2 regions of the Yersinia vastinensis genome follow, and region 2 is predicted to be linked to the other one. Evidence: predicted binding sites of a transcription regulator. Region 2 holds the regulator's gene; the other holds the start of a gene.

Region 1 (15,480 bases), 1.8 Mb from region 2:
AACCTAGGATATAGAAGCTCCTTTCCAAACCAGATTAACCGCCTGATAAGGTCAGTAATTTGTGTAAATCAGTAAAAACAGAACCATGATCACGGAAAAATGAAACATCGTTTCTATAATGTGAGATAGTATTAGCCGAACAGGCTCCCCCCAGTGGGCAAATTTTAATTCTCTGATGATTTTAAGGACTTTCCGGATGGCCAAAGGTAAACAAATCCCCCTGACATTTGATACTTATCAGGATGCCTCTACTGGTGCACAAGTGACTCGTCTGACGCCTCCAGATGTTACTTGCCACCGTAACTATTTCTATCAAAAATGTTTCACCCGTGATGGCAGCAAGTTGTTGTTTGGCGGTGCTTTTGATGGTCCGTGGAATTACTACTTGTTGGACCTTAATACTCAGGTGGCAACACAACTGACAGAAGGGCGTGGCGACAATACTTTTGGTGGTTTCTTGTCACCTGATGATGATGCGCTGTTTTATGTCAAAGATGGCCGTAATCTAATGCGTGTTGATTTGGCCTCTTTGGAAGAGAACGTGGTTTATCAGGTTCCAGAAGAATGGGTCGGGTACGGCACTTGGGTAGCAAACTCAGATTGCACCAAACTTGTGGGGATTGAAATTAAACGTGAAGATTGGCAGCCATTGACTGACTGGAAGAAATTCCACGAATTCTATTTCACTAAACCGTGCTGCCGTCTGATGCGTGTTGATCTGAAAACTGGCGAGTCAACGGTGATTTTACAAGAAAACCAGTGGCTTGGTCATCCAATCTATCGCCCATACGATGACAATACGGTCGCTTTCTGCCACGAAGGCCCGCATGATTTGGTTGATGCTCGTATGTGGCTAATCAATGAAGATGGCACCAATATGCGTAAGGTAAAAACTCACGCAGAAGGCGAGAGTTGCACCCATGAATTCTGGGTGCCAGATGGTTCAGCCTTGGTGTATGTTTCTTACATGAAAGGCAGCACAGATCGCTTTATTTGCAGTGCTGATCCAGAAACGTTAGAGAACCGCCAATTAACTTCTATGCCAGCGTGTTCCCATCTTATGAGTAATTATGATGGCACTCTGATGGTTGGTGACGGTTCTGATGCCCCAGTCGATGTCCAAGATGACAGTGGCTATAAGATTGAAAATGATCCTTTCTTGTATGTCTTCAACATGAAGAACGGTACTCAACATCGGGTTGCGCGTCATGACACTTCATGGAAAGTATTCGAAGGTGACCGCCAGGTAACACATCCGCATCCTTCTTTTACTCCTGATGATAAACAAGTGCTGTTCACCTCGGATGTTCACGGTAAACCAGCATTATATTTGGCTACATTGCCTGAATCTGTCTGGAAATAGTTAAATTTTGCACTAGCCTCTTTCATGGAAAGAGGCTAATTTGCTGTCTGCAAGGCTTTTATCCGATTATTCACATTGGTTTATTGCACAGTCTCGCGACTTCCCTTTATAATAAAACCACTGTTCTATTTTTTTTAAAACGTATTGTTTTATGAAACACAGAAAACTGAGTAGGGTAACCAAAAAATGGCTATTGCAGATCTAGATAAACAACCCGACTCTGTTTCGTCGGTTCTGAAAGTTTTTGGCATCTTACAGGCATTGGGTGAAGAGCGGGAAATTGGTATTACCGAACTTTCTCAACGTGTAATGATGCCTAAGAGTACAGTGTACCGCTTCCTCCAGACCATGAAATCCTTGGGCTATGTTGCACAGGAAGGCGAATCAGAGAAATACTCCCTGACGTTGAAGTTGTTTGAGTTAGGGGCCAAAGCGTTACAGAATGTCGATTTGATTCGTAGCGCGGATATACAAATGCGTGAATTATCCAATGAAACTCGTGAAACTATTCACTTGGGTGCTTTGGATGAAGACAGCATCGTTTATATACATAAGATTGATTCTATGTATAACCTGCGGATGCATTCTCGTATTGGTCGTCGTAACCCACTGCACAGTACTGCAATTGGTAAAGTGTTGCTGGCATGGCGTGACCGAGCAGAAGTAGAAGAAATCTTGTCTCATATCGAATTCACCCGCAGTACTCAACATACTTTGGGCAGCGCAGCAGAACTGTTACCCGTGTTAGATCAGGTACGTGAGCAAGGCTTTGGTGAAGATATCGAAGAGCAAGAAGAAGGTTTACGTTGTATCGCTGTTCCTGTCTTCGACCGTTTCGGTGTCGTGATTGCGGGGTTAAGTATTTCATACCCAACATTACGTTTCTCTGAAGACAACAAGAGTGACATTGTAAAATCTTTACACCGCGCGGCACGTAATATTTCAGAACAGATGGGCTATCGCGATTATCCTTTCTAAGGAAATCTCTATTTAGGGTAAATACTGTATAATTATTGGATACGTGTAATCAGCTGTTAATTATAACTATTTATTCCTTTCCATCTTAAACGGCCCCTTTTTAGGGGCCGTTTTTTATTGGTTGGCGTATAACATCTTCGGCAGCGTTAGCATCTTCTCGTGCGTAAGTATTATTCGTGTTTATTAGTTATTATTTAAATGTACTGTTTACTGCCCATTTAATTTAGTTGAGTCACTATAACCGTGCTTAAGCATATTATAGGGAGAAGGATGATGAGGAAGTTATTAAGCGCGGGGCTATTATTACTGCTGGCGGGGTGTAGTAGCCCTTATAACGGCAAACCGCATAAATTGATCGACCGTGGCGAGTATAAAGTTGATACCAGTATGCCTTCAGTTGCTCAAAATGAGCGAGTGCGTTTTTTGGTGCTTCACTATACAGCGACAGATGATGCTACCTCGTTGAAAATACTCACACAGGGTGAAGTTAGCGCACATTATTTGGTCAAAACCCACCCTGACAGTATTGATGGTAAACCTATTGTATTGCAGCTGGTTCCTGAATCTCAGCGGGCGTGGCACGCAGGTGTTAGCAATTGGCACGGGCGCTCTAGCCTCAATGATACTTCGATAGGCATTGAAATCGTCAATAAGGGCTTCACAGAGAAGATGTTGGGTAGGGAGTGGTACCCATACAATGAATCACAGATTAAATTGATTGAGCGGCTAACGAAGGACATTGTTGAGCGTTATGGTATTGACCCAACAGATGTTGTAGCTCATAGCGATATTGCTCCTCTGAGAAAATCCGATCCCGGTCCGTTATTCCCATGGAAACGTTTGGCCCAACTTGGTGTGGGTGCCTGGCCAGATGACGCGACAGTCACAAAGTATATTGATGGCCGTAATAAGCAAGATAGTGCCTCAGTCAGTATTATTCAGCAGGCATTAGCTCGCTATGGTTATCAAATCCCACAAAGTGGCGAACTGGATAATGAAACGCAACAAGTCATCAAAGCATTCCAGATGCATTTTAGAGCGCAGGATTTCAGTGGAGTGCCTGATGTAGAAACAGAAGCCATTGCGTTAGCATTGGTTGAGAAATATCGTCCTTCGCGAACTTGAAAAAAGGGTGATAGTGGCCTCCATTTATTCGTTCCATTTACATAAATAAGCCCATCAGCGGCCAAAAATAAAAAAGCCAGTCATGAAGACTGGCTTTCTCTATATGACAATATCGCAGTGTTTATTGATGAGCTAAATCACCATCATCATCACTGTTAAGAATGTTTTTATCTGTTTGTTTCATTAATTGGCTGGTAATCGTACCGGCGGTCATCGAGCCACTGACGTTCAATGCCGTACGGCCCATATCAATCAATGGTTCAACAGAGATAAGTAATGCAACAAGTGTGACAGGCAACCCCAATGCTGGCAGCACAATCAGTGCTGCGAAAGTTGCACCACCGCCGACACCGGCAACCCCCGCGGAGCTAATGGTAACAATACCCACCAGTGTAGCAATCCATACCGGATCTAGCGGGTTAATGCCGACAGTCGGTGCGACCATAACAGCTAGCATCGCAGGATAAAGCCCGGCACAGCCATTTTGTCCGATAGTTGCACCAAAAGAGGCTGAGAAGCTGGCGATAGATTCAGGTACGCCCAAGCGGCGGGTTTGTGCTTCGACATTCAGCGGAATACTGGCAGCACTGGAACGGCTGGTAAAAGCGAACGTCAGCACAGGCCATACTTTGCGGAAGAATTTCAACGGATTAACACCGGTGAAAGACAATAGCACAGCATGCACAACAAACATGATGGCCAGACCGAGGTACGAGGCCACAACAAAGCTGCCTAGCTTGATAATGTCCTGAATATTAGAACCCGCAACCACTTTGGTCATTAATGCTAATACACCATAAGGGGTCAGTTTCATGACCAGACGCACGAGCTTCATCACCCAAGCTTGCAATGTATCGATAGCCACTTGTACGCGCTGACCTTTCGCTACATCATCTTTCAGCAATTGCAGGGATGCGATGCCTAAGAAAGTCGCAAAAATAACCACACTGATAATTGAGGTTGGGCTTGCCCCGGTTAAATCAGCAAATGGATTTTTGGGAATAAAGGACAGAATCAACTGAGGAACTGTCAGGTCAGTCACTTTACCAAGATAATTGCTTTCGATAGCACTTAATCGGGCCGACTCTTGTGTTCCTTGTACCAAACCATCGGCTGTTAAGCCAAAGAGATTAGTAACGAATACACCGACGAGCGCTGCTATCAATGTGGTAAACAGCAAGGTCCCAATGGTTAATACACTGATTTTGCCAAGCGAAGAGGCGTTATGTAGTTTAGAAACCGCACTTAAGATTGAGGCAAATACCAGCGGCATAACGATCATCTGCAGCAGTTGCACATAACCATTGCCGACGATATTGAACCAAGTGATAGATTCTTTCAGTACTGGATTTTCCGCACCATAAAACCATTGCAGCCCCAGACCAAATAACACGCCCAACCCTAGGCCTACCAAAACTTTTTTGGCCAGACTCCAATTTTTATGCCGGGTTTGTGCCAAGAGTAATAGCAGTGCCACAAAGAGCAGCACATTAATCACAAGCGGTAGGTTCATCCCCAAATCTCCAAATAATTATTTTAAATACTGGCTGCGCATTCTGTTTCTATTTTTATAGAAAACACAGTCAGGCACAGTCAATTGTGCAGCTAGCCGCGTATGGTAGCAGCTACTCTGTGACCTACTTATATCCAAAAAGAATTGTTTATAAATTTTTGCAATTATTTGTATGGAATGCATTCGTATTGGTTATTATTTGCCCATAAAAGTGTGATCACAGTCTAAAATTTTTCAATTGCTCCATATAGGATAGCAGTGGAATAGTGGTGTCGGTTTGCCAATAGATGGAAAAACAAACTAATAGCACGCATAGCACTCGTTCCAATTGATTACCTTTCTGCGGCCGCAAAACTGGAATAGAAAAACGCCAGCGACATGGCCATAAGAGAGGGACTCCCGCGGGTGTTATCATGTCTGCTAATAGGTGACTGAAATAACCAATAATCATTGCATGAAATGCGTCCGCTGGGACAATCCAGTCTCGTGAAATATCCATTTGAAATAGTGCAATACCGCCTACTACTGCCAGCAAACTATGTGTAAAGCCACGATGGCCAAATGCGCGAGCAATAGGCGTCGAGATCCACTTTAGCCTCTGGCCCAAGATTGATTTTGGATGATCAATATCGGGTAGCAGGGAAGTTAACAGGGCGCCAGGGATGATATGCCACCAATCGCCATGTGCCAGTTCAGGCGTAAGGCCGACTTTTTTGGCAAAAATAACGCAGGCGACAGAAAAAATAAGGTGTCCTTCCCCTGTCATACTTGAATTCCGAATCTGTAGCTGTTGATATATCCAGTATATGAGATTTATCTCGCTATAGATAGCCGTTACGCTGTAACTAAATGTCTCATTTTTCTCTGGTGATGAGTGGTCAATCCCACGTGGGTATTGAGCTGCGCAATGTTTGTTCTTTGGCGAAAATGTTGGGGCTGAATAATTCGGCACTACGCGATGCATTAGGGGGGGATGATGAGACTAAAAAAAGGGGAAAAGCGACTGGGAGTCAACTTTTCCCCAAAATAATACGGGTATGGGCATAATCTAACAAATAATGATGAGGGTACTACTCATAACGCCTGAATAATTAGAAGCTGTACTGCACACCTACACGGTAACGAGTTTGACGCTCGTCAGTTGTTTTGCTCCCTGCCACGTTGCCGATAGCAACATAAGGTTTCCAGTTTTTATCCCATTTGTAAGCCACTTTCAGATCATGGCTCCATTCTTCTTTCTCTTTGTTTGCCAGAATTTCGTCTTCGGATTTCTTGTAGTTCAATTCATATTCAGCTGAATAGTTTTTCAAGAAGTTATAGGCGAACAGCATAGTGAACTCATGGCCTTTTTCTGTATCTTTAGTCTGAGCTGGCTGGTTACGCTTGTAATATGGGCGATAACGCAGTGATGTTGAGAAATCATCAGTGAAGGAGACTTTACCACGCAGGTAAGGGCGGTAGTTGTTAGAGTCGGAAGAAGACTCTAATGAGAAACCTGGTTCCAATGAGAATGTTTTATTAAATTGGTAAACATAGCTGGCAACGACTTCAGTACCGTTACTGACTTGCTCATTGAATGGTTTATTCGGGGTAGTATCGGAGCTGTGCTGGCCCCATTTCCCTTCTAAAGATAGACCAAAACCATTAGCAAAGCGGTTGGAGATCAGTAAACGGTCTTTATGATCAGATTTACTGGTGTCTTTCATTTCATGCCGATAGTCAATAGTTGTTGCTACAGAGCTAAAACTAATTACAGATGCCACTGCCAGAGTCAGTAATTTAAATTTCATTTTTATATAATCCCAGGGTTATGGTTATTTAAATCAATTTTTATTAACAAATTTATAAAGAATCAACATACGATTGAAAAACAAGTTCACGAATAAAGAAACAACGTTTCATTTGTTGTGAATGCATATTCTATTTGTATTGATAAATAATTGTGTGATCCAGATCTTTGTTGTCGATTAATTTTTTAAACAAATATTAATTTGTGATGTCGGTCTAATTGGCTATTTTATTTTCATTCATATAACGAAATAACCCCGCCAAATTAATGGCAGGGTTTAATAGAAACTTAAATTAATTTAAACTAATTAATTAACGCATTGCGCGTTTCAGAATACGGTCACCTTGTTTATTAAAGTATTCTGCTGTTTCTTGTACGGTTTTCTGACCATAATCGATATATTGAATTGCATCACCGAACAGGGAAACAATTTGTGGGTCATCAAAGTATGGTGAAGTTGTCATTTTATGTGGCAACTCTAGCGCCATATTCAAACCCGCAACTGAAGGATCTTCATCTTTAATCACACCACTAGCACGCAATTGGGTTACAGCTGTTGCGCTCAATGGCACGCCACGCTCCAGACCTAATGCCTCAACCCCTTCTTTACTGTTCAATAAGAAGTTGATTAGCATCGCACTTTCTTTTGGATATTTAGTTGATTTACCAATTGAAAGCATTTGCGCTGGCTTGAAGAATAAACCGGCATCTTTCGCATCTGGCAACATTGGGTATGGGCCAAGAACCAGTTTTGCAGGTTTGGTCAAGTTATCGGAATACTTGGTTATTGTGGAGTTCCACATATAAGTACCCGCCCACTCACCATTAATCCATGGTTTCATTTCGTACATATTACTCTTGCCGAATGAAGCATAGTATTTAGTGGATGGCATAACATGACTATCTACCATGGTTTTATACATGGTAAAGAATTCAACCCATTGTTCTGGTGAGTAGGCAAATTTCTTACCTGCTTCATCAATGGTAGGAATGTTGTATTTTTGAGTCATATAAGAGCGGATGAGTGCTAATGTATCTTGGTGCTCTAATACCACTGGATAATATTGATCACCCAGTTTTTCTTTAAATACTTTACCGGCAGCAAGTAATTCATCCCAAGTTTTAGGATATTCTAAACCTGCTTTTGCCCATGTCGCATCATTAAAATAGAAGATACGTGCAGTCACAGAAATTGGAATACCGTTTAACTTGCCATTGACGGTAGTTTGTTGCAGTTCTTTCGGATCAAATTGCGCCAAATCTAATTGTTCTTTGACGTTAAACAAATTGTAGAAGCCAGTACCGTCTTTAGAGAAAATAGGTAGCCAGTTCCAGTTGGTTTGCATAACATCAGGCTCAGTACCGCCCGCAATTTGTGTTGTCAGACGAGATAAGTGACCATCCCAGCCGGTATACTCCGATTTAACATTAATATTCGGATGTTGTTTGTGAAATTCTTCGATCGCTTTCAAAGTTACCTGATGGCGGCCATTGCCCCCCCACCATGACATACGTAAATTCACTTCGTCCTGAGCGGCAAAAGCTTGGTGTGATAATAACGCCAGAGTGGATGCTATCAGCGTGTGTAAAATCGCTTTTTTCATTGGGTACTGCTCCTGTTAAAGAGAGATATTTTTTTCTGTTTTTGCATCAAAGATATGGCATTTATCCATATCAAACTGGAAATACACGGTGCGATTCAGACCATTTTCAATAATTGGTCGTGCTTCGTCAGACGGTAAGCGGCAGGTCAATTCAAAGTCGTCAACCTTGATATACATGAAGAATTCATGACCCATGTTTTCCACCCGCACCAATTCACCCTGTGAGTGATTGTCAGTAAACGGCTGCATAGACATGCTGACGAATTCAGGACGTACACCGAAGAACACTTTTTCTCCGGCGTGGGCGGCAACTTTAGCCTGCTGTCTTTCATTCAATACCAGGGTGTATTGGCCGACGGTCAGGCCAATTTTCCCGTCTTTTTCTACCAGCGTGCTCGGTTTAATATTCATTTCCGGCGCGCCGATAAAACCGGCAACAAACATATTGGTAGGGTAGTGATAGAGGTTATCCGGCGTATCCACTTGCATGATGTGGCCCAGCTTCATCACACAGATACGGTCACCCATGGTCATGGCTTCTGTTTGGTCATGAGTAACGTAAACAGTAGTCGCTGCTTTTCCGCTTTTTTTCAATTGCTTATGCAAATCAGAGATGCGAATACGCATTGATGCACGCAGTTTGGCATCCAGGTTTGATAACGGTTCATCGAACAAGAAGACATCTGGTTTTTTGACAATAGCGCGGCCTACAGCAACACGCTGTGCCTGACCACCAGACAGCTGACGCGGTAAGCGATCCAGTAAGTCTTCTAGTTCCAAAATCTTTGCAGCTTCAGCAACTTGTGTTTCAATTTGCTCTTTTGGCAGCTTGCTCAACTTCAGGCCAAAAGCCAGATTTTCTTTCACTGTCATGTGTGGGTATAACGCATAGTTCTGGAACACCATGGCAATACCACGAGATTTCGGTGCCAGATTATTCACAACCCGATCACCAATTCGTACTTCACCATCACTGATGGTTTCCAGGCCTGCCAACATACGCAGGGTAGTGGATTTAGCACAGCCAGATGGGCCAACAATCACCATAAATTCGCCATCATGGATTTTCAGATCAATGCCATGAACCGCGCGGAAACCGTTGGAGTAAACTTTGCCTAATTTGTTGAAAATAACTTCAGCCATGATAAATCCTCTATTAACCTTTAATTCCGCTGCTGGTTACGCCTTGAACGAAGTAGCGTTGAGCCAGGAAGAAAACAATGATGGACGGCAGAATGGAGATGCTTGCCATTGCCAGAATTTCGTTCCACGGTGCGCCTTCGGTCACGTCAATTGACATCTTCAGCGCCAATGCTATCGGGTACTTATCTACGCTGTAGACATAAATCAGTGGGCCGATAAAGTCGTTCATTGACCACATGAACTGGAACAGTGCCACAGAGATAATGGCTGGCTTCAAGATAGGCACGACCACATACCACAACACTTGGAAAGAGTTACATCCGTCGATTTGTGCTGCTTCTTCCATATCGCGTGGTACACCGCGCAAGAACTGAATAAGCATGAAGACGAAGAACCCTTGTGTTGCGAATGCCAGTGGCAGATACAATGGCATGTAACTATTCAGCATGCCCATTTCACGGAACATGATGTATTGCGGAATCAATAACACAGTGCTTGGCAGCAACATGGTGGTAATTAATGTTGCGAACCAGAATTTCTTCCAAGGGATCTCAAAGCGCGCAAAACCATACGCCACGATAGTCGAAGAGATAATGGTCAAAATAACTTTCGGAATAACAAACTTAAAGGTGTTAAGCATGTAATGACCGAAATTATATTCCGTACCTGTTCTCCAACCGTTAACAAAACCATCCCGTGTCGGATGCTCTGGCCATAATCCTAATGTGGTGAAAATTTCATTATTAGGTTTAAAGGCTGCAGAGAACATCCACAGCAACGGATAAAGCATCATCAGTCCGACAATAATCAACACAATATAGCGGATGGCAGCACTGACTTTCGCTTTACGTAATGTGCGGCTAATTTCCGCATCAGCAATATCCTGCGCCAGATCTAATTTTTTCTGGTTGGAATTTTGTACGTCAGTCATTTTTTCCTCCTTTATCGGCGGAGTAGAAGACCCAATATTTGGAAGATTTAAATGCAATGGAGGCAAAGAGGGCGACTACCAGGAATAATACCCAGGCCAGTGCAGCACCGTAGCCCATGTCAAAGTATTTAAACGCCGTATCATATATATAAAGCGAGAATAAATAGGTGTAATGGGTTGGCCCACCACCAGTAATGACATATGGCGCAGTAAACTCTTGGAATGCCTGAGTAGTTTGCATAATAAAGTTGAAGAAAATAACCGGCGTAATCAGTGGCACGGTAACTTTCATAAACATTTGCCACTTAGAGGCACCATCAATCATGGCCGCTTCATACTGTGACTGAGGAACGTTTTGCAATGCGGCCAAGAAGATGACCATGGCAGAACCAAACTGCCAAACACGCAGTAACGTGACAGATGTCAATGCCAGTGCTGGCTCTCCCAGCCAGTTGACTGGATCAAGTCCAAATACACCGATGAAACCATTCAGCAAGCCATCAATAGCAAACAAGGCACGCCACAAAACGGCAATTGCTACGCTACTGCCGAGAATTGATGGAATATAGAATGCGGTACGGAAGAAACCGATACCACGTAATTTAAAGTTCAGTACAAAAGCGATCCCCAGAGCAAATGCCAATTTTAATGGAATAGTAAGAAACACATAAGCGAAAGTTACGCCCATGGATTTCCAGAATAAATCATCTTCAAGAAACATATGACGGTAATTCTCGATCCCGTTGTAAACAGGAGGGTTCATTAAGTCATACTCAGTAAAACTGAGAAAGAAAGATGATACAAAGGGGAAAGCCGTAAATATTATCAACCCTAATATATAAGGTGATATATAGGCTAACCCCAGCATTCTGTTTTCATTCATAATGCTTACCTATTTTTAATAACATGAAAGATAAATAAAACTACTGATTCAAAAGCGACGGATAAATAAAATCGATATCATACAGAGTGCGGCTTTCCCCGTTCACCTGATAATCTCCATGGATGTAACCACCATTGGTAATAAATTGAGGTATTGCGGCCGACTTATTTTGCTTAGCAGCAATTAAGGTTAATAGTGCTAATGCAATTGGATTATCGATGCGGAAATAACGGTGCTCCGCTGACTCGACAAACAGACCGCGATGATAATGTTGTTTAAATAACTCATTTCCAGTTTGCCAAGCTAATTCAAATAATTGTGCGCATTGGCAATGTTCAGCCAGCTCGACTAGGGCCAGCAATAGATACGGTGTTGCAGTGGGCTTCTTACCTACCAGCAGTGTTGCACGTTGCTTTTGTTTGTTTAAATCAGCTAACTGCCAACGGTGCAGTAATACTGCAATCAAATCCAATAGTTCTTCATCATGGCTTAAGCGCCAGGCACGAACCAGTGGTAGTAAGTAATCGACGTCTAAGGCGAAAGGAGAAATGACAGTCCCCTTGGCACCATAATAGCCATCACGTTGTAAAACATAACCGCTCATGTCTTGTCCATCATTCCATAACGGGCGCAATGTATTGCTTTCGACGTCATAAGCGAAACGATAGTAATTTTTTAATCCATCAATAACCCACTGCATGACTTCAGCATCCGGCTGTTGGCGCAGAATATCCAACATCGCCAATGGGTTATCAATTAACAGTGGGCGCATATCGCGAAACAGGACATTAGCTTCACGTGCGATTTCACCAAACTCAGGGCCGAACTGGCGCTTGGCCCGGTCGCCATACCAAGATTGGGTCTGGTTATCATCTGTCGGTATTGGCCGGCGCTGCTGTGGCGAGCTGAATTGATAAACCGGTAAACCGGTTTCAGGATTACGGGCTAAAACATATTGGCGATATAAATGTTTACCCCAAGCAGCGGCAGCAAGGTCACCTGTATATTCGGCATATTTATAAGCCGTATAAATCAAATCTGTGCCAGCATTGACAAAAGTTAGCCCTTTAGTCTCAGGCAGTTGCGGTAATGCTTCTGGCTTAACCACATCATTGCGCATATGCGTGAAAACATGGGGATCACGTTTTTTGTCATAGCTACCGTGGCGACCCAGATCCAGTGCCTCCCAGTCTTCTACATGGGCGTGCCAAAAACCTTGGAAGAAATTAAGTGTTTTCTCACGGTCAACATTGGCCAGTAGATTGTAGTAGGGTAGGTGATGTTTCAGTTCATGCACTTGTGCTTTGGATTCTGGTCCTTCGGTTTTCAATGTATCCAGATTCAGAAAACGATGCCCACCCCAGTAAAACAATCCGCTTTGGTCATGAACGGCGTGCTGCATGAAATAGCTGGTTTGCACTCGTGCTTGTTGGTGATATTGCGGGTCTTGTGTGACCAAGCTGAGTGCATCTAAGGTTCGTAACCAGTTTTGTTGACTCGCAAAGTTAGATATCGGAGTATTACGGCCATCTGGGAATACCCAGACTACTGGTTGGTGGGTCAAAACATCAAAGCCATCGGCCATCAAAGGGGTAGGGTTTTGAGTGCTATGGCCAACAGACTGGACTAAATCAACATAGCTGCGTATAGCGCTGAGCCAGTTAATCATCATTGCGTCGCTGCCTTTAATGTTGCCTGCAAAATCCATCACCGTAACCCCATCATCTGAACATCAGCTCGGAACCGGTTTAAGGTTCCTTATAAATAGAAACATCGTTTCAATCCATTATATTTGTATTTACTGGCGAGTCATTGGGCGAATGACAAAAGTGTGATCGAAGTCGGAACGTTGTTTTGAATTTTTTATTTTTGCAGTTCTGGCGGGTTTTTTAAGCGAAATTTATTTGTTAACCATTTGATAAATAAGTAATAAAAAAGGCACAACTGAAGTTGTGCCTTAAGGTGATTTGAGTCTAAATATGGCGGATAACCGTCGAAAATAGACCTTAACTCAAATTAGTTAGGATTATATGTTTAGCGCGCCAACCAACCGCCATCAACTGCGATGGTGTAACCGCTAATATAATCAGATGCTTTTGATGCCAAGAAGACTACTGGACCTTTCAGGTCATCCGGTAAACCCCAACGGCCTGCCGGGATACGGTCAAGAATCTCTTTGCTGCGTTCTTCATCTTTACGCAACTGTTGCGTGTTATTCGTTGCCATATAACCTGGAGCAACAGCATTCACATTGATACCGTGTTTTGCCCATTCATTCGCTAACAAACGAGTAACACCCATCACTGCGCTTTTTGATGCAGTGTAAGAAGGGACACGGATACCGCCTTGGTAAGACAACATTGAGGCAACGTTGATGATTTTGCCGCCATGACCTTGTTTGATGAATTGTTTCGCAACAGCCTGAGACATAAAGAACACAGTCTTGATGTTAACGTTCATGACATCGTCCCAGTCCTTTTCGCTGAAGTTGATAGCATCTTCACGGCGAATGATACCGGCGTTGTTGACCAGAATATCGATTTGACCAAATTCCTTAACGGCGCGCTCTAATAAGGAAGGGATACCATCAATTTTGCTCAGGTCAGCAGTCAGGCTCAAAAAGCGGCGGCCTAATGCAGTCACTTTTTCGATAGTTTCAAGTGGCTCAACGATGTTTATACCAACGATATCGCAACCCGCTTCGGCTAAACCAATCGCCATACCTTGGCCCAAACCTGTGTCACAACCGGTAACCAGAGCAACTTTACCCTTTAACTCAAAGGAATCTAAGATCATAGCTAACATCTCTCTCTAGGCGGTCAAAGATTTACCGCGATTATAATATTGGGGAGAAAACCGCCCAAAAGACGGCTTTGGTAGGTGACGCTTAACGCTGTTTGCAAACATTTAGCGCAGTTCGCTTACGGCGATGTGGTCCATATCACCGAAGACTTGGTTTTCACCCACCATGCCCCAGATGAAGGTGTAACGTTTTGTGCCTACACCAGAATGGATAGACCAACTCGGTGAAATAACAGCCTGCTCGTTGTGAACCAACAAATGGCGCGTTTCTTGTGCCTGGCCCATCATGTGAAAGACTGCTGTTTCTTCGTCCATATCAAAGTAGAAATACACTTCCATGCGGCGATCATGGGTATGGCAAGGCATGGTATTCCAGAGATTACCGGGTGCCAGCTTGGTCAGGCCCATGGTCAATTGGCAGGTCTGCAACACATCAGGGACGATGTATTTATTGATAGTGCGACGATTGCTAGTAGCGTCATCACCCAAAGTTTGCGGTGAGGCCTCTGCCAGCGTAATTTTTTTATTTGGATATGTGGTATGTGCGGGAGCGCTGTTGTAATAAAACTTGGCGGGTTTTGCACCGTCGATACTGCTGAACTGCACTTCTTTTGCGCCTTTACCGACATATAAGGCTTCTTCATTACCTATTTCATAACACTGCCCATCAACACTGATAAGACCCGGTCCACCAATATTGATGACGCCTAGCTCACGCCGTTCCAGAAAGTAGCTAACACCTAATTGCTTACCCACTTCATCACCAATACTGACCGCCTTCGCGACTGGCAAAATACCGCCAATAATGATTCTGTCTATGTGGCTATAGGTCATGGTGTATTCATCTGCGACAAAAATCTTTTCAATCAGAAACTCACGGCGCAGACCTGCAGTATCAAGTTGTTTTGCGTGGTCACTGTGGATGCTTTGACGGACTTGCATGTAGGTGCCTCTCTTTCAGAACAATATCTTGGATGGGGATAGCCCAAGTCAGATAGCGGGCCAGATTCAGAAAGTTCGCATGAAATCTTAAATAGCGCAGACAACGTGCGTAGGTTTGATCCTGACCGAGTGTTTCTTTAATGCGATGATGATAGTATTTGCGGGAAGTTAATTCAATAAAAATGAAATGATGTTTTATTATTTTTTGAGGGATGTCATGATTTTTGGATTAATTATGTTCAAACTGCCGGATTTGCCCGTAGAATGAGCTGAATTCGGTGTGAAACTGTGACTACGCTACAGACAATTCTGCATAATAATGAGGAGAAATGATGAAGATGTTTTTTATTAATGACGAAGCGCCATGGGAAGAACTGGGCAACGGCATCAAGCGCAAGGTTATGACC
Region 2 (15,480 bases):
TATGGACGATCCGCACGCCGAAGAGCTGCTATTCTCCGCCAACTTTGCCTGCCCGATTTGCGGCTATAGCATGAGTGAATTGGAGCCACGCCTGTTTTCCTTTAACAACCCGGCGGGTGCTTGCCCGACGTGCGACGGTTTGGGCGTGCAGCAATTCTTTGACCCAGAACGCGTGCTACAAAATCCTGAGCTATCACTGGCAGGGGGCGCTATTCGCGGTTGGGATCGCCGCAACTTCTACTATTTCCAGATGCTGCGTTCACTGGCGGATCATTATAAGTTTGATATTGAAGCACCATTTAATTCACTGGATCCCGTCATACAGAAAGCCGTGCTGTACGGTTCCGGCAAAGATACTATTGAATTCAAATATATAAATGATCGCGGTGATACTACCGTTCGCCGCCACCCATTTGAGGGGGTGCTGCACAATATGGAACGCCGTTATAAAGAGACGGAATCCAGTGCTGTGCGCGAAGAGTTAGCCAAATTTATCAGCAATCGTTCCTGTGCATCTTGTGAAGGTACTCGTCTGCGCAAAGAAGCCCGCTATGTCTTTGTACAAGATACTCCTTTACCGAAAATCTCCGATATGAGCATCGGCGATGCTCTTGAATTTTTCCGGAATCTGACATTGACCGGCCAACGAGCGCAAATTGCCGATAAGATTCTAAAAGAGATCGGGGAGCGGCTAACGTTTTTGGTTAACGTCGGCCTGAATTATTTGTCACTGTCCCGATCAGCAGAGACCTTATCCGGTGGCGAGGCACAGCGTATCCGCCTGGCAAGCCAGATTGGTGCCGGTTTGGTCGGCGTCATGTATGTGCTCGACGAACCGTCTATCGGCTTGCATCAGCGTGACAATGAGCGCTTGTTGGAGACCCTGATTCACCTACGTAATCTGGGCAATACTGTTATTGTGGTTGAGCATGATGAAGATGCTATCCGCGCCGCAGATCATGTGATTGATATCGGCCCAGGTGCTGGTGTGCATGGTGGCGAAGTCGTCGCGGAAGGAACTGTCGATGACATTATGGCGACGCCAGAGTCATTAACCGGACAGTTCCTCAGCGGCAAGCGGGAAATCTCCATTCCGGCGCAACGTGTCGCAGGTGATCCGAGCAAAGTGTTAAAACTGATGGGGGCCAGTGGCAATAATCTAAAAGACGTCACGCTGACGCTGCCTGTCGGGTTGTTCACCTGTATTACCGGCGTTTCCGGCTCAGGCAAATCAACGCTGATTAACGACACCTTATACCCTATTGCTCAACGCCAACTTAACGGTGCGACGATTACTGAACCAGCGCCTTACCGCGAAATTCAGGGATTAGAACATTTCGATAAAGTGATCGATATTGACCAAAGCCCTATTGGCCGAACGCCCCGTTCGAATCCTGCAACCTATACCGGCATCTTTACCCCTATTCGCGAGCTATTCGCTGGTGTACCGGAGTCACGCGCGCGAGGTTATACACCGGGCCGCTTCAGCTTCAACGTGAAAGGCGGCCGTTGCGAGGCTTGTCAGGGTGATGGGGTTATCAAAGTTGAAATGCACTTCCTGCCTGATATTTACGTTCCTTGCGATCAGTGTAAAGGAAAGCGCTACAACCGCGAGACGTTGGAAGTTAAGTATAAAGGTAAAAGTATTCACGAAGTGCTGGCGATGACCATCGAGGAAGCACGCGAGTTCTTTGATGCTGTCCCGGCATTAGCCCGCAAATTGCAAACACTGATGGATGTCGGCTTGTCCTATATCTGTCTAGGTCAGTCGGCAACCACCTTGTCAGGTGGGGAGGCGCAACGGGTCAAACTGTCGCGCGAGTTGTCAAAACGTGGTACCGGCCAAACATTATATATTCTGGATGAGCCGACTACCGGTCTACACTTCGCAGATATTCAGCAGTTGCTAGCGGTGTTGCATCAGTTGCGGGATCAGGGCAATACCATTGTAGTGATTGAGCATAATCTGGATGTGATTAAGACAGCAGACTGGATTGTCGATTTGGGGCCAGAGGGTGGTAGTGGTGGCGGTGAGATTTTGGTCTCCGGTACACCTGAAACTGTCGCACAGTGCGCAGAATCGCATACCGCTCGGTTCCTAAAACCGCTGTTAGCGAAACATAAAAACAGTCAATAACATCCTGCGCTGGGGGGCGAGTCCATCACCTCCCAGCTTATTGATGCTGGCTATCAAGCGTGCAGTTCCTGCCGGATTTGATCGGGTAAACCCTGTAATACCAATTGATAAGAGCGGTCAATTAACGAATAGAACTGTGAATTCGGTAATTTGCCATCCAGAAACACCGTGTTCCAGTGCGCTTTATTCAAGTGTTCACTCGGCACGATCTCCGGATGTTGCTCGCGTAGACTTTCAGCCAATTCAGGGCTGGTTTTCAATGAAATAGAGGGGCGTCCCCCCGTCTCACCCACCATAGCAAACATCACATCTGCGACTTTAATTTGATTGGCCTGCCACATTTCATGGTCACTCTGCTCTGCCCCGGGTTTGGACATGCAGTACTCCAGTAATGCCGAATTATTCATGGGGATATCTCCTGTCATGGGCCGGTGCCGTCTTGCGAAAGGGCCTCATAAAGTTTTCATTCCATCAGAACAGCAATATGCTGAAGAACTAGCTTGCGCCTATGGCAACAGATTTACTGTGAGTGATGAATGATCGTTGGGCATGCATCTACTACAGTAATTAGTATATTCTCTAATCGATTTACAGCCATCCGCTTAGGGAAAAACAAGTGGGATATGAGAGTAACTTGCGGAAAATCAGCAGAAAAAAGAAAAAGGCGATATTGTCTATCGCCTCAGATAACTCACCCTGAATTTAAATCAGGTTACTGCACTGCAGCAAAAGCCGCGGCGACACGCTGAACGTTACTGTGATTAACGCCCGCCATGCACATCCTGCCACTGGCAATCAGATACACACCAAACTCTTCACGCAAGCGGTCTACCTGCGCTGCGCTAAAACCGGTGTAACTGAACATCCCACGCTGTTGCAGCAAGTAGTCAAAATTACGATTGGGCAGCGATGCTTTTAAGGCCTGAACTAACGTGCTGCGCATCTCAATAATACGCAGACGCATCTGCTCTACTTCCGCCTGCCATTGTGCTTTTAATTCGCTGTCATGCAGGACTTTCGCGACGACCTGCGCCCCAAAGTTTGGTGGGCTGGAATAGTTACGACGCACCGTAGCTTTCAATTGTCCCAAGACACGGCCCGCAGCTTCTTCACTTTCACAGACCACGGACAAACCGCCGACTCGCTCGTTATACAAGGAGAAGATTTTAGAGAAGGAGTTACTGATAAGGCACGGCAACTCCGCTGCCGCCATTGCTCGAATAGCATAAGCATCTTCGTTCAACCCTGCCCCAAACCCCTGATAGGCGATATCCAAGAACGGAATAAGCTCCCTACCTTTCGCTACCTGAATGACCTGATCCCACTGTGCATTTGTCAGATCAGAACCCGTCGGGTTATGGCAGCAAGGGTGTAATAATACGATGCTTTTGGCCGGTAACTGCTGCAAAGTTGCCAGCATTTGGTCAAATTTCACACCCAGTTTGTCGTTATCAAAATAGGGGTAGGTGTTCACTTTAAAACCTGCGCCACTGAAAATAGCGACATGGTTTTCCCACGTTGGATCACTGACCCAAACCTGTGAATCAGGGAAATAGTGATTTAGGAAATCAGCGCCGACTTTTAATGCACCAGAACCGCCGACGGTTTGAATCGTCGCTACTCGCTGCTGAGTCAGCATCGGATGATCGGCACCAAATAGTAGTTGCTGAATAGCACTACGATAAGATTGCAAACCTTCCATCGGCAAATAAACCGGCGTCCCATGTGGCTGAGTGCTCAATTGTGCTTCAGCAGTTTTGACTGCCTGCATCAATGGGATCTCACCCTGTTCATTGTAATAAAGCCCAATACTCAAGTTTACTTTGTGAGCACGGTTATCAGCTTTAAAACTTTCCATCAGTGACAGGATCGGATCACCTGCGTAGGCATCAACATTTTGGAACACGGCACTGCACTCCTAAATTGATAATAATTGTCTATACCCTGAATACTCCGAATTGCCAACGGTTGACAATTGCAGTACGGCGAGTAGATGAAAATGGGTTACTTATGCAGCTTACCTTATTCCCCAATATATTCCATCGCTACACGGGAGGTCAGCTTAGTAATCAATTCGTAAGCACTGATACCGGTACGGGCCGCGATTTTTTCAACGGGTAATTCAGCGCCCCATAGCAACACTTCGTCACCGACTTTATCCGTGGCATCTGGCCCTAAATCGACTGAAATCATATCCATCGAGACCCGGCCAACAATGCCAACTTCACGACCATTGAGCCACATAGGTGTCCCCGAAGGAGCACTGCGTGGATAGCCGTCACCATAACCAATAGCGACCACCCCCAAACGGGTATCCCGCTCACTCACCCAAGTACCGCCATAGCCTACTGGCTCACCGGCTTTATGTTCACGAACCGCAATCAGGCTGGTCTTCAGCGCCATTGCTGGCCGCAGATCAAAATGGCTACCATAAGGCTCATCCATAGGAGAAACACCATACAATATGATGCCAGGACGAACCCAATCGCGGTGAGCTTCGGGCCACAGCAAAATGCCGCCAGAAGCCGCAATAGATTGCTTGCCGGGTTTGTCTTTCGCGAAAGTATCGAAACAACTGAGTTGTTGGCGAGTGGTATCCACTTGTGGCTCATCTGCACGACTAAAGTGGCTCATGATATTGACCGGCTGGATAACATTGCGGCATGCACTTAAACGCTGATAAAAAGCCTCCGCCTGTTCCGGACGAACACCTAGACGATGCATGCCTGTGTCCAGTTTCATCCAGACATTAATCGGCGCGGAGAGATTGGCAGCTTCCAGCGCTTCGAGTTGCTCGATGCTATGCACCGCTGTTTCTATGCGGTTAGCGACCAGAATGGGCAAATCTTCTGCGGCAAAGAACCCTTCTAATAACAAGATGGGTTTGACTACCCCGCCAGATCGCAACATCAGCGCTTCACCGATCCGCGCGACACCGTAGCAATCAGCATCCTGCAAGGTATGCGCTGTTTCTAATAACCCGTGGCCATAAGCGTTTGCTTTCACAACAGCAATCAGGCGGCTTTGCGGCGCGATGCGCCGTACCTGTTGCAAATTATGTCGCAGAGCGCGGCGGTCGATTACTGCTGTTGCCGCTTTCATTTCTTATCCTTAATTATCAATTTTACACCCAAAGACAGTGGCGTTACCGCAGGGCAACATCACATTCGAAGGGGATATATATTTATTACTCGCTATTCGTCGTCGTATTGCGGGCCAGCGTAGTTATCAAAGCGCGACCATTGACCATTAAATTTCAGCCGAACAGAACCGATCGGGCCGTTACGCTGTTTACCCAAAATAATCTGTGCGATCCCTTTTTCATCACTGTTCTCGTGATAAACCTCATCACGGTAAATAAACATGATCAAATCGGCATCCTGCTCAATAGAACCGGACTCACGTAAGTCGGAGTTTACTGGCCGTTTATCAGCACGTTGTTCCAAGCTACGGTTAAGCTGCGACAGCGCCACTACGGGTACTTGTAGCTCTTTGGCTAAGGCTTTCAGGGAGCGTGAAATTTCAGCGATTTCCAATGTGCGGTTATCCGACAGTGACGGCACCCGCATCAATTGCAGGTAGTCGATCATTATCAGACTCAAACCACCATGCTCACGGAAAATACGCCGCGCACGAGAGCGCACCTCAGTCGGTGTTAGACCAGAGGAGTCATCGATGTACATATTGCGCTTTTCCATCAATATGCCCATGGTGCTGGAGATCCGCGCCCAATCCTCATCATCTAGTTGGCCGGTACGGATGCGAGTCTGGTCGACATGTGACAAAGAGGCCAGCATACGCATCATTATCTGATCGCCAGGCATCTCCAAACTGAAGATCAATACCGGTTTTTCCTGCATCATCGCGGCGTTTTCGCATAAGTTCATCGCAAAGGTAGTTTTACCCATCGATGGGCGCGCTGCCACAATGATCAAATCTGATTTCTGTAATCCTGCGGTCTTTTTATCCAAATCAACAAATCCGGTTGATACACCGGTAACACCATCATGTGGCCGCTGATAAAGCTGCTCAATACGTGCCACTGTCGCTTCGAGGATTTGATCGACACTTTTTGGGCCTTCATCTTTATTGGCCCGGCTTTCTGCTATCTGGAAGACTTTGGATTCCGCGAGATCAAGCAGATCTTCACTGCTGCGACCTTGAGGATCATAACCGGCATCTGCTATCTCGTTAGCAACAGAGATCATCTCTCGCACAACTGCACGTTCGCGCACAATATCAGCATAAGCACCGATATTCGCGGCACTTGGCGTGTTTTTTGATAATTCAGCAAGATAAGCAAAACCACCTACCGACTCCAAATCGCCCTTTTGTTCTAGTGATTCAGACAAGGTGATCAAATCGATCGGCTTGCTGTTTTCCAGCAAACGCTGCATTTCAGTAAAGATCCGCCGATGTGGGCGACTGAAAAAGTCATTGCTGGCAACACGCTCTGACACGTTATCCCAACGTTCATTATCCAGCATCAAACCGCCCAACACGGACTGCTCTGCCTCCAGCGAATGAGGCGGGAGTTTCAGCCCTTCCATCTGGCGGTCTCGTGGCTCTGTCATACTGTTGGTTGGTTTTTTCGCGGCCATGAAAAGTGTTCTTTACCTTTGTTACGAAGAGGAAAATGATGAATAAAAATAGTGTGGCCCAGTATACGCGATGATATCGGAAGGGTAATGAGGAATTCCCTATTACTTATCGGTATTAGCAAAATCTTGGCCCTCCGAGTAGAACGCTGTAGAGTCAAAATACACCAATTGCGAAGGAGCTAACATGGCAAAGCACATTCAATTTAGCACCACTGGCGGGCCAGAAGTGCTGCAATACCTTGACCTTACGCCAGTGGATCCCGCGGCACATGAAGTTCAAGTCGAAAACAAAGCTATCGGTATCAACTACATCGATACTTACATCCGCAGCGGCCTATATCCACCACCTCATTTCCCAAGCGGGCTTGGGACTGAAGCCGCGGGCATTGTCACCAAAGTCGGCTCATCGGTGAATACAATAAAGGTCGGTGACCGAGTGGTTTATGCCCAATCAGCACTTGGCGCATACAGCGAAGTTCATAATGTCGCCGCAGAAAAAATTGCGTTGCTCCCTGAGGCCATCTCCTTCGAACAAGCAGCAGCTTCATTCCTTAAGGGATTGACCGTCCAATATTTATTACGTCAAACCCATGAAATCAAGCCTGGCGAAGTGTTTTTATTCCATGCGGCAGCAGGCGGCGTTGGGCTGATTGCCTGTCAGTGGGCAAAAGCGCTTGGCGCGAAGCTAATTGGCACTGTTGGCTCTGATGAAAAAGCCGAATTGGCAAAAGCTAATGGGGCTTGGGCTACCATTAACTATCGCACGGAAAATATCGCTGAACGCGTCGCTGAACTGACCCATGGCGAAAAGGTGGGTGTAGTGTATGACTCGGTTGGGAAAAGCACATGGCAAGACTCACTCAATAGCCTAAAACGCCGGGGATTAATGGTCAGTTTCGGTAATGCTTCAGGTCCGGTTACTGGGGTTGATCTTGCAATTCTGAACCAAAAAGGCGCGTTGTATGTGACCCGTCCCTCGCTGAATGCTTATGTCACTAATCGACAAGAGCTGGAAAGTGCCAGCCATGAGCTGTTTTCATTAATAGCCAGTGGTGCGATTAAGGTCGATGTCGCAAAAGCCCAGCAATTCCCTCTGCGAGATGCGCGCCGCGCCCATGAAATATTAGAAAGCCGCCAGACAACTGGCTCCAGTTTGCTGATCCCATAAACCACCGCCTCAGCAATATTGATAAAAAACAAAAGGCTCCGATAAGGAGCCTTTTGTTTTAACGCTTTCTTTGATGCACATGTAGGGGTATAGCAGAGTATTCTGTCAGAGGCATATTCACTTAGATGACATTGCCGTTTATACGGCTATTTTCACCTCTGGCAGGGATGAAAATGTGATACCAAATCGTATCGGCTAGCATCCTAGCAAGCTGATTCGGGAAAAAATACGTTTTCTCGACAATTGTCCTGACTAAACTTTCAGCCTGTGATCACTCCCGCAAGAAAACAAAATAATCAGTAACGTCTTACAACTGGTTTTTGCATTGAACGCCATATCCAGACAATGACCACCGCCAATATCAACCATGGCAATAACTTAATCATCATCACAAATAACCCACCTAGCATCATAAAAGCAGCGGCAACCATTAAAGCGGCGAATATGCCCAACAGAGAAACACCGGTCACCATCAGCATAATAAAAAAGCCGATCACAAAGAGAATTTCGAACATGGCTGGCTCCTTAATCATTGTTTGTTCCCATGCATAAAATCTATCCCCACCATACTTCAAGCTGCATGTGTGTTGGCGTCTCTCAATAATCCGCATCGCTTACCACGGTATGCTCATCGGGATTATCTCGCAGGCCGCCTTCCTGCAACTGAATTATGTTGGATACAAACAGAGGGTTTATTAGGAGTATTACAAGAAACGTGCCAACCTGAAAATAAGATTAACATATTGAATTTAAAGGGTATAAATAAAACACAACCTGCCAGAAAACTGGCAGGCGTGGTCAAATTGACTAACTTATAGTGGGATTTCCTACAACGAATTATGCTGTGGGCGGGTCACTAGAGCTAGCGCCTTTTCTACCACGGAAACATCAGCTCCGGGCTTATGCGCATTTTCACTCAAATAACGGCGCCACTGGCGCGCACCGGGGATCCCTTGGAAAATACCAAGGATATGCCGAGTGATATGGCCCAAATAAGCGCCACGCGACAGCTCCTGTTCAATATAAGGATAAAGCGCTTCTATAGCTTTAACACTGTCGACCACTGGTGCATTTGGATCAAACAGTTCGCGGTCCACTTGCGTTAAAATACTGGGGTTTTGATAGGCTTCACGCCCCATCATCACACCATCGAGATGCTTAAGATGGTCTTTAGCCTCAGCCAAGGTTTTGACACCGCCATTAATAGCGATAGTCAGTGCCGGAAAATCACGTTTAAGCTGATAAACCCGCTCATAATCCAGAGGAGGAACTTCGCGATTTTCTTTTGGGCTTAATCCTGAAAGCCAGGCTTTACGGGCATGGATCGTGAAAATATCACATTCACCACGTTCTGCGACAGTCTGCACGAATTCACACAAGAACTCGTAGCTATCTAATTCGTCAATCCCAATACGGGTTTTCACCGTGACAGGAATAGAAACCACATCACGCATGGCTTTAATACAATCAGCAACCAGATCTGACTCAGCCATTAGACAAGCGCCAAAACGCCCATTTTGTACCCGATCAGAAGGGCAGCCGACATTCAGATTAATTTCATTGTATCCACGAAGCTCCGCCAATTTAGCGCAATGTGCTAGCGCTTGTGGATCACTGCCCCCAAGCTGTAACGCGACGGGATGATCTTGCTCGCTATAAGCCAAATAGTCTGCTTTGCCATGGATAATCGCACCTGTAGTAACCATTTCGGTATAGAGCAACGTCTGCTTAGTTAACAAACGATGGAAATAGCGGCAATGGCGGTCTGTCCAATCGAGCATCGGCGCGACGGAAAAACGTTGTAGGGGGTATTTGGGCATATCTACCTGAGTGCTGGAAAAAGTCTGAGCTTCGTGCATTTACTGTGATTTCATCGGTTATTACTGCATCAATTACCCATTTTCCTTGCGCATTAAATACGCAAGACAAAGGGATGGAATGCGTGATTATACCATAGAACCTGACGATGACCGCGTGGGGGATAGCTGTGCTATAAAAAGGGATATTTTACTGTACGTTACCAAAATTGTGATACTCCACGGCTTCGCACTTTTTCATCTATCGGCGATTAACCGTAAATATGATAAAATCTGTTCCATTCAAACGCTGCGGGATGAAACCATGAACTCAACCAACCAGGAAAAGCTGCTTGCTCAGGCTGAGAGCCTGTGCCAACAACGTAACGTCCGGCTGACACCGCAACGTCTTGAAGTCTTACGCCTCATGGCGCAACAGCCCGGCGCAATCAGCGCTTATGATTTATTAGACTTGCTCCGTGTTTCCGAGCCGCAAGCTAAACCGCCAACGGTCTACCGCGCATTAGATTTTTTGCTCGAACAAGGGTTTATTCACCGAGTAGAGTCAGCTAACAGCTATGTGTTGTGCCATCATTTTGAAGAGCCAACTCATACCTCCGCACTCTTTATCTGTGATCGCTGCAAGATTGTGACTGAACGCCCGACTGTAGGTATTGAAGAAGCACTGGCACAGTTAGCAAAACAGTCTGGTTTTACATTGCGCCATAGCGTGGTGGAAGCCCATGGCTTATGCACTAAATGCGGGGAAGTTGAAGCATGTGAAAGCCACGATCATTGTGATCATGACCATTCTATTGTGATGAAAAAAAAATAAATATCTGGCGATAAGGGTCAGCCCGTTATCAATATAGTAATAATACAGTAATAGGTTGAATTAGAATATGCGTTAAAGAACACTGCCATGATAATAAATAGAAGCTACCACAGGACACTTCCTTGTGTCTTATCGATATTAGATTAGGACTAAATAGAATATTTTCATTATTAATATCACTATGTAATAACGTATATTCTATGAAATGAGAGACCCAATATAATTTATATCGACATCAATTAAATTCCTTTTTAAGGCTGTTACCAGCGGTATTTGCTGTGGTCTTCCCAAGCTTTCACTTCTTTCTCGGCTTGCTCTTTCTGATAGCCGTATTTCTCTTGGATCTTACCTACTAGTTGGTCGCGCTTACCTTCAATAACGGTTAGGTCATCGTCAGTCAGTTTGCCCCATTTCTCTTTAATTTTTCCTTTGAACTGCTTCCAGTTACCGTCAGCTTGATCTTTATTCATAATAACTCCGCTATCTTGGAATAAGTTAATTAGGTACGATAAACATTCTTTATAAAACCAATCTTTGCTTAAATTAGTCACTCACAGTCTTAATTTAAATTAAGCATGATTGTTTTATTTACCGTATAAATAACTATAGCAGAGGATATTAATAACTGAAGGAAAACCAATGTTACTGGTCGTAATGAGGACCATAATTGAATAACGAAACCATATTATATTCAGTTAAAACAGCAGGTAATCACGTATTATCGGATTGTTCTCAATATAAAGTGAATTAATAGAACAGAAGGTTATATGAACAATATACCCTCTAAGTAAAGAGGGTATACATCAACAACTAGAATCAGATCCAGTCGCCATTGCGGATGACACCAACGGCCAGTCCTTCAATAGTGAAACTTTGTTCACGCAAATCGACAATAATCGGCTGGAACTCGCTATTTTCAGGAAGAAGCTGCACGATATTACCTTGTTTTTTCAAGCGTTTTACTGTGACTTCATCGTCAATTCGCGCGACAACCACTTGTCCGTTACGCACATCTTGTGTTTTATGCACCGCCAGTAGGTCACCATCCAGAATACCGATATCTCTCATCGACATCCCATTAACCCGCAGTAGGAAATCTGCGCTTGGCTTAAACATGGAAGGATCGACTTTGTAGTGCCCTTCAATATGTTGCTGTGCCAGCAAGGGTTCACCTGCTGCAACTCGGCCAATCAACGGTAGGCCATCTTCTTCTTCCATCAGTAAACGAATACCGCGGGAAGCGCCAGAAACAATCTCAATAACACCCTTGCGGGCCAATGCTTTTAAATGCTCTTCAGCGGCGTTAGGAGAGCGGAATCCCAGACGCTGCGCAATTTCGGCACGGGTCGGCGGCATGCCAGTTTGCGATAGGTGATCGCGCACCAGGTCATAAACCTCTTGCTGTCTGGTCGTAAGTGCTTTCATTTCGCCCCCTGTTTGTTTATACAGTCTTGCTGTGAGTATATACAGGTAAGCCTGTATTGGGAACCAAAGAGTGAATAAAAACAGGGATTAATCACAGCTTATTTTTATTGTGTTGCTCACCGTGCCCAAAGCCACGATATTTCAGCCACGCAACTAGCCCACATGCTGCCAGAGCACCGTTATCCAGATAAAAAGCGCCAGCAGGATAGCGAGAAACACAGCGGCAGACCCCATATCTTTGGCACGGCCTGAAAGTTCATGGAATTCACTGCCGATGCGATCAACTACTGCTTCAATGGCACTATTAATGACTTCAATAATGATCACTAACGCGACACTGCCAATCAATAAAATGCGCGCTAAAGCATCTACATCTAGCCAGAAGGCCAGTATGATAGCGACGATGGCAGCTACTGATTCTTGGCGAAATGCGGCTTCGTTTTTCCAGGCAGCACTGAGGCCTTTCATCGAATAACCGGCCGCTTTATAGATTCGGGTAAGCCCTGTTGATTGATTCGCCATGTTTTATTGCCTTTATCTTAAGTTAATGATGATCTTTGCCGCTTTCTGTTGTCTTATCACCACAGATCTCAAAACCAGTTTCTGGTATCCTTGCGACGAATTGCTAACAAGAGGCTTCATGTAGTTATGTCAGGTTGGCGTAAAATATATTATAAGTTACTGAATTTACCACTTAAACTGTTGGTAAAAAGCAAGGTTATTCCGGCAGATCCTGTGACTGAGTTAGGGTTAGACCCTTCTCGTCCTATTCTGTACGTTTTGCCTTACAATTCTAAGGCTGATTTGCTGACTTTGCGAGCGCAGTGTCAGGCGCAGGATCTGCCCGACCCATTGATTCCATTGGAAATCGATGGCGTGCAACTGCCAAGTCATGTGTTTATCGATAATGGCCCTCGAGTCTTTCGTTATTACGCACCTAAGCAAGAGTCGGTCAAGCTGTTCCACGATTATCTAGATCTGCACCGCAATAATCCGGAGCTGGACATTCAAATGTTGCCGGTTTCCGTGATGTTTGGTCGTTCGCCAGGGCGTGAAGGCCATGGTACGCCGCATCTGCGTGTGCTGAATGGTGTGCAGAAATTCTTTGCCGTATTGTGGCTGGGCCGCGATAGCTTTGTGCGTTTCTCGACCACAGTTTCATTGCGCCGGATGGCCAGTGAGCATGGCACCGATAAGACGATAGCCCATAAGCTGGCGCGCGTGGCGCGGATGCACTTCTCCCGCCAACGTCTGGCCGCTGTCGGCCCGAGCTTGCCAGATCGCCAAGACCTCTTCAAAAAGCTGTTGGCTTCTAAGGCGATTGAAAAAGCCGTGGCAGATGAAGCACGTACCAAGAAAATCTCCCATGAGAAAGCGCAGCAAAATGCGATTACGCTGATGGAAGAGATCGCCGCAGACTTCTCTTATGAAGCCGTGCGTCTGTCTGACAGGGTATTGAGCTGGACGTGGAACCGTTTGTATCAGGGTATTAACGTCCATAATGCAGAGCGCGTACGCCAGTTAGCGCAAGATGGTCATGAGATAGTCTATGTGCCTTGCCATCGTAGCCATATGGATTACCTGCTGCTCTCTTACGTGCTTTATCATCAAGGGCTTGTACCGCCACATATTGCTGCCGGTATTAACCTTAACTTCTGGCCTGCCGGCCCGATTTTCCGCCGTTTGGGTGCATTCTTTATCCGTCGTACCTTCAAAGGCAACAAACTCTACTCAACTGTGTTCCGCGAATATCTGGGCGAATTATTCACCCGCGGCTATTCCGTAGAGTATTTTGTTGAAGGTGGGCGCTCACGAACCGGCCGCCTGCTAGAACCGAAAACCGGCACGCTGTCGATGACGATTCAAGCCATGTTACGTGGCGGTTCGCGGCCCATCACGCTGGTGCCAATTTATATTGGCTACGAGCATGTGATGGAAGTGGGTACTTACGCCAAAGAGCTGCGAGGAGCCACCAAAGAGAAAGAAAACCTGTTGCAGATGTTGCGTGGCCTGCGCAAGTTGCGCAATCTGGGTCAGGGCTATGTCAACTTTGGTGAGCCAATCCCGCTGACCACTTATCTAAACACCAATGTACCGCAATGGCGGGATGCGATTGACCCCATTGAAGCACAGCGCCCGAGCTGGCTGACTCCGGCAGTAAATGATTTGGCTGGCAAGATTATGGTCAGAATTAACAATGCTGCGGCAGCAAATGCCATGAACCTGTGTTCGACCGCATTGTTGGCTTCACGTCAGCGTTCACTAACCCGTGAGCAACTGTTGGAGCAACTTGAGTGCTACCTGCAACTGATGCGCAATGCGCCTTATGCGAAAGATGTCACGGTACCGGATAAAACACCGGAAGAGCTACTTAATCACGCCTTGAATATGAATAAGTTTGAGGTGGAGAAAGACAATATTGGTGACATTATCATCTTGCCACGGGAACAAGCCGTGCTGATGACTTACTATCGCAATAATATCCAGCACTTGCTGATGTTACCGTCACTGATCGCCAGTATGGTGATGTACCACCGCCGCATTACCCGCGCGGAATTATTGCGCCAAATCAGTATGATTTATCCGATGTTGAAAGCTGAACTATTCCTGCATTACAGCAAGGAGCAGTTGCCACAAACCTTGGATACATTGATAGATGAACTGGCTCGCCAGCAGCTGATTTGCGATAAAGGGGATGAATTGGTGCTGAACCCAGCCCGTATTCGCCCTCTGCAATTACTGGCCGCTGGTGTGCGTGAAACCTTGCAACGCTACGCAATCACACTGTCATTACTCAGTGCTAACCCAAGTATCAACCGTGGTGCATTGGAAAAAGAAAGCCGGATTATGGCGCAGCGTTTGTCTGTATTGCATGGGATTAACGCACCTGAATTCTTCGATAAAGCCGTGTTCTCGACACTGGTCGGCACCTTGCGAGAGGAAGGCTACATCAGCGACAGCGGTGATGCCATTCAGGAACATACGCTGGAAGTTTACAATATGCTGAGTGCGTTGATGACGCCGGAAGTGAAGCTGACAATCGAAAGCGTCAGTATGCCGGCGGAAACCAACAATCAGTTACCCGCCCCTGAGGCCGAGGATGAATCGGAAGATTAATCCTGTAAGAGAAAAATGAAGAACAGAATGGCCGGATTTATCATCTGGCCATTTTTTATATGTAACTCACCAAAATGCCGAGAAACAGCACCAGCCCCACATAATTATTATTCAGGAAAGCACGGAAGCAAGGATCGCGTTCACGCTGGGCAATCATCTTCTGTTGATGAACAAACAGCGCTCCTGCCAGCAAAACTGACCAATAAAATGCGCCCCCCAAATTCATCAACCAGCCAATAGTGACCATTAAAATCAACGTGGCCAATTGCAGCAACCCGATGATTAATTTATCGCGCTGACCAAATAAAATGGCTGTGGATTTAACACCAATTTTCAGGTCATCATCACGATCCACCATGGCATATTGCGTGTCATAAGCGACCGTCCAGCAAATATTAGCG

What was found. Region 2 encodes LexA, which represses DNA repair genes until DNA is damaged. Its sites were predicted from a motif close to TNCTGTATGTACATACAGNA; they were not measured.
Region 1: ACIOG0_RS09875 (metal-dependent hydrolase) is a predicted target of LexA. The motif match lies at 5,765-5,784, and genes of this name have one in related genera.

Annotation. Positions count from the first base shown of each region.
Region 1 is NZ_CP173260.1:2,124,350-2,139,829, forward strand. It holds gene ogl (oligogalacturonate lyase) at 197-1,363, shown strand; gene kdgR (DNA-binding transcriptional regulator KdgR) at 1,550-2,341, shown strand; gene ACIOG0_RS09865 (N-acetylmuramoyl-L-alanine amidase) at 2,615-3,466, shown strand; gene ACIOG0_RS09870 (L-cystine transporter) at 3,588-4,979, opposite strand; gene ACIOG0_RS09875 (metal-dependent hydrolase) at 5,197-5,745, opposite strand; gene ACIOG0_RS09880 (oligogalacturonate-specific porin KdgM family protein) at 6,071-6,769, opposite strand; gene ACIOG0_RS09885 (ABC transporter substrate-binding protein) at 7,080-8,372, opposite strand; gene ACIOG0_RS09890 (ABC transporter ATP-binding protein) at 8,388-9,515, opposite strand; gene ACIOG0_RS09895 (carbohydrate ABC transporter permease) at 9,529-10,446, opposite strand; gene ACIOG0_RS09900 (carbohydrate ABC transporter permease) at 10,439-11,329, opposite strand; gene ACIOG0_RS09905 (pectate lyase) at 11,370-13,037, opposite strand; gene kduD (2-dehydro-3-deoxy-D-gluconate 5-dehydrogenase KduD) at 13,364-14,125, opposite strand; gene kduI (5-dehydro-4-deoxy-D-glucuronate isomerase) at 14,237-15,073, opposite strand; gene ACIOG0_RS09920 (cupin domain-containing protein) at 15,406-15,480, shown strand, end outside.
Region 2 is NZ_CP173260.1:356,222-371,701, reverse strand. It holds gene uvrA (excinuclease ABC subunit UvrA) at 1-2,137, shown strand, start outside; gene ACIOG0_RS01560 (MmcQ/YjbR family DNA-binding protein) at 2,191-2,544, opposite strand; gene ACIOG0_RS01555 (amino acid aminotransferase) at 2,850-4,043, opposite strand; gene alr (alanine racemase) at 4,160-5,239, opposite strand; gene dnaB (replicative DNA helicase) at 5,332-6,738, opposite strand; gene ACIOG0_RS01540 (quinone oxidoreductase) at 6,923-7,906, shown strand; gene pspG (envelope stress response protein PspG) at 8,203-8,421, opposite strand; gene dusA (tRNA dihydrouridine(20/20a) synthase DusA) at 8,734-9,765, opposite strand; gene zur (zinc uptake transcriptional repressor Zur) at 10,028-10,537, shown strand; gene ACIOG0_RS01520 (CsbD family protein) at 10,798-11,007, opposite strand; gene lexA (transcriptional repressor LexA) at 11,354-11,962, opposite strand; gene ACIOG0_RS01510 (diacylglycerol kinase) at 12,116-12,484, opposite strand; gene plsB (glycerol-3-phosphate 1-O-acyltransferase PlsB) at 12,611-15,079, shown strand; gene ubiA (4-hydroxybenzoate octaprenyltransferase) at 15,135-15,480, opposite strand, start outside.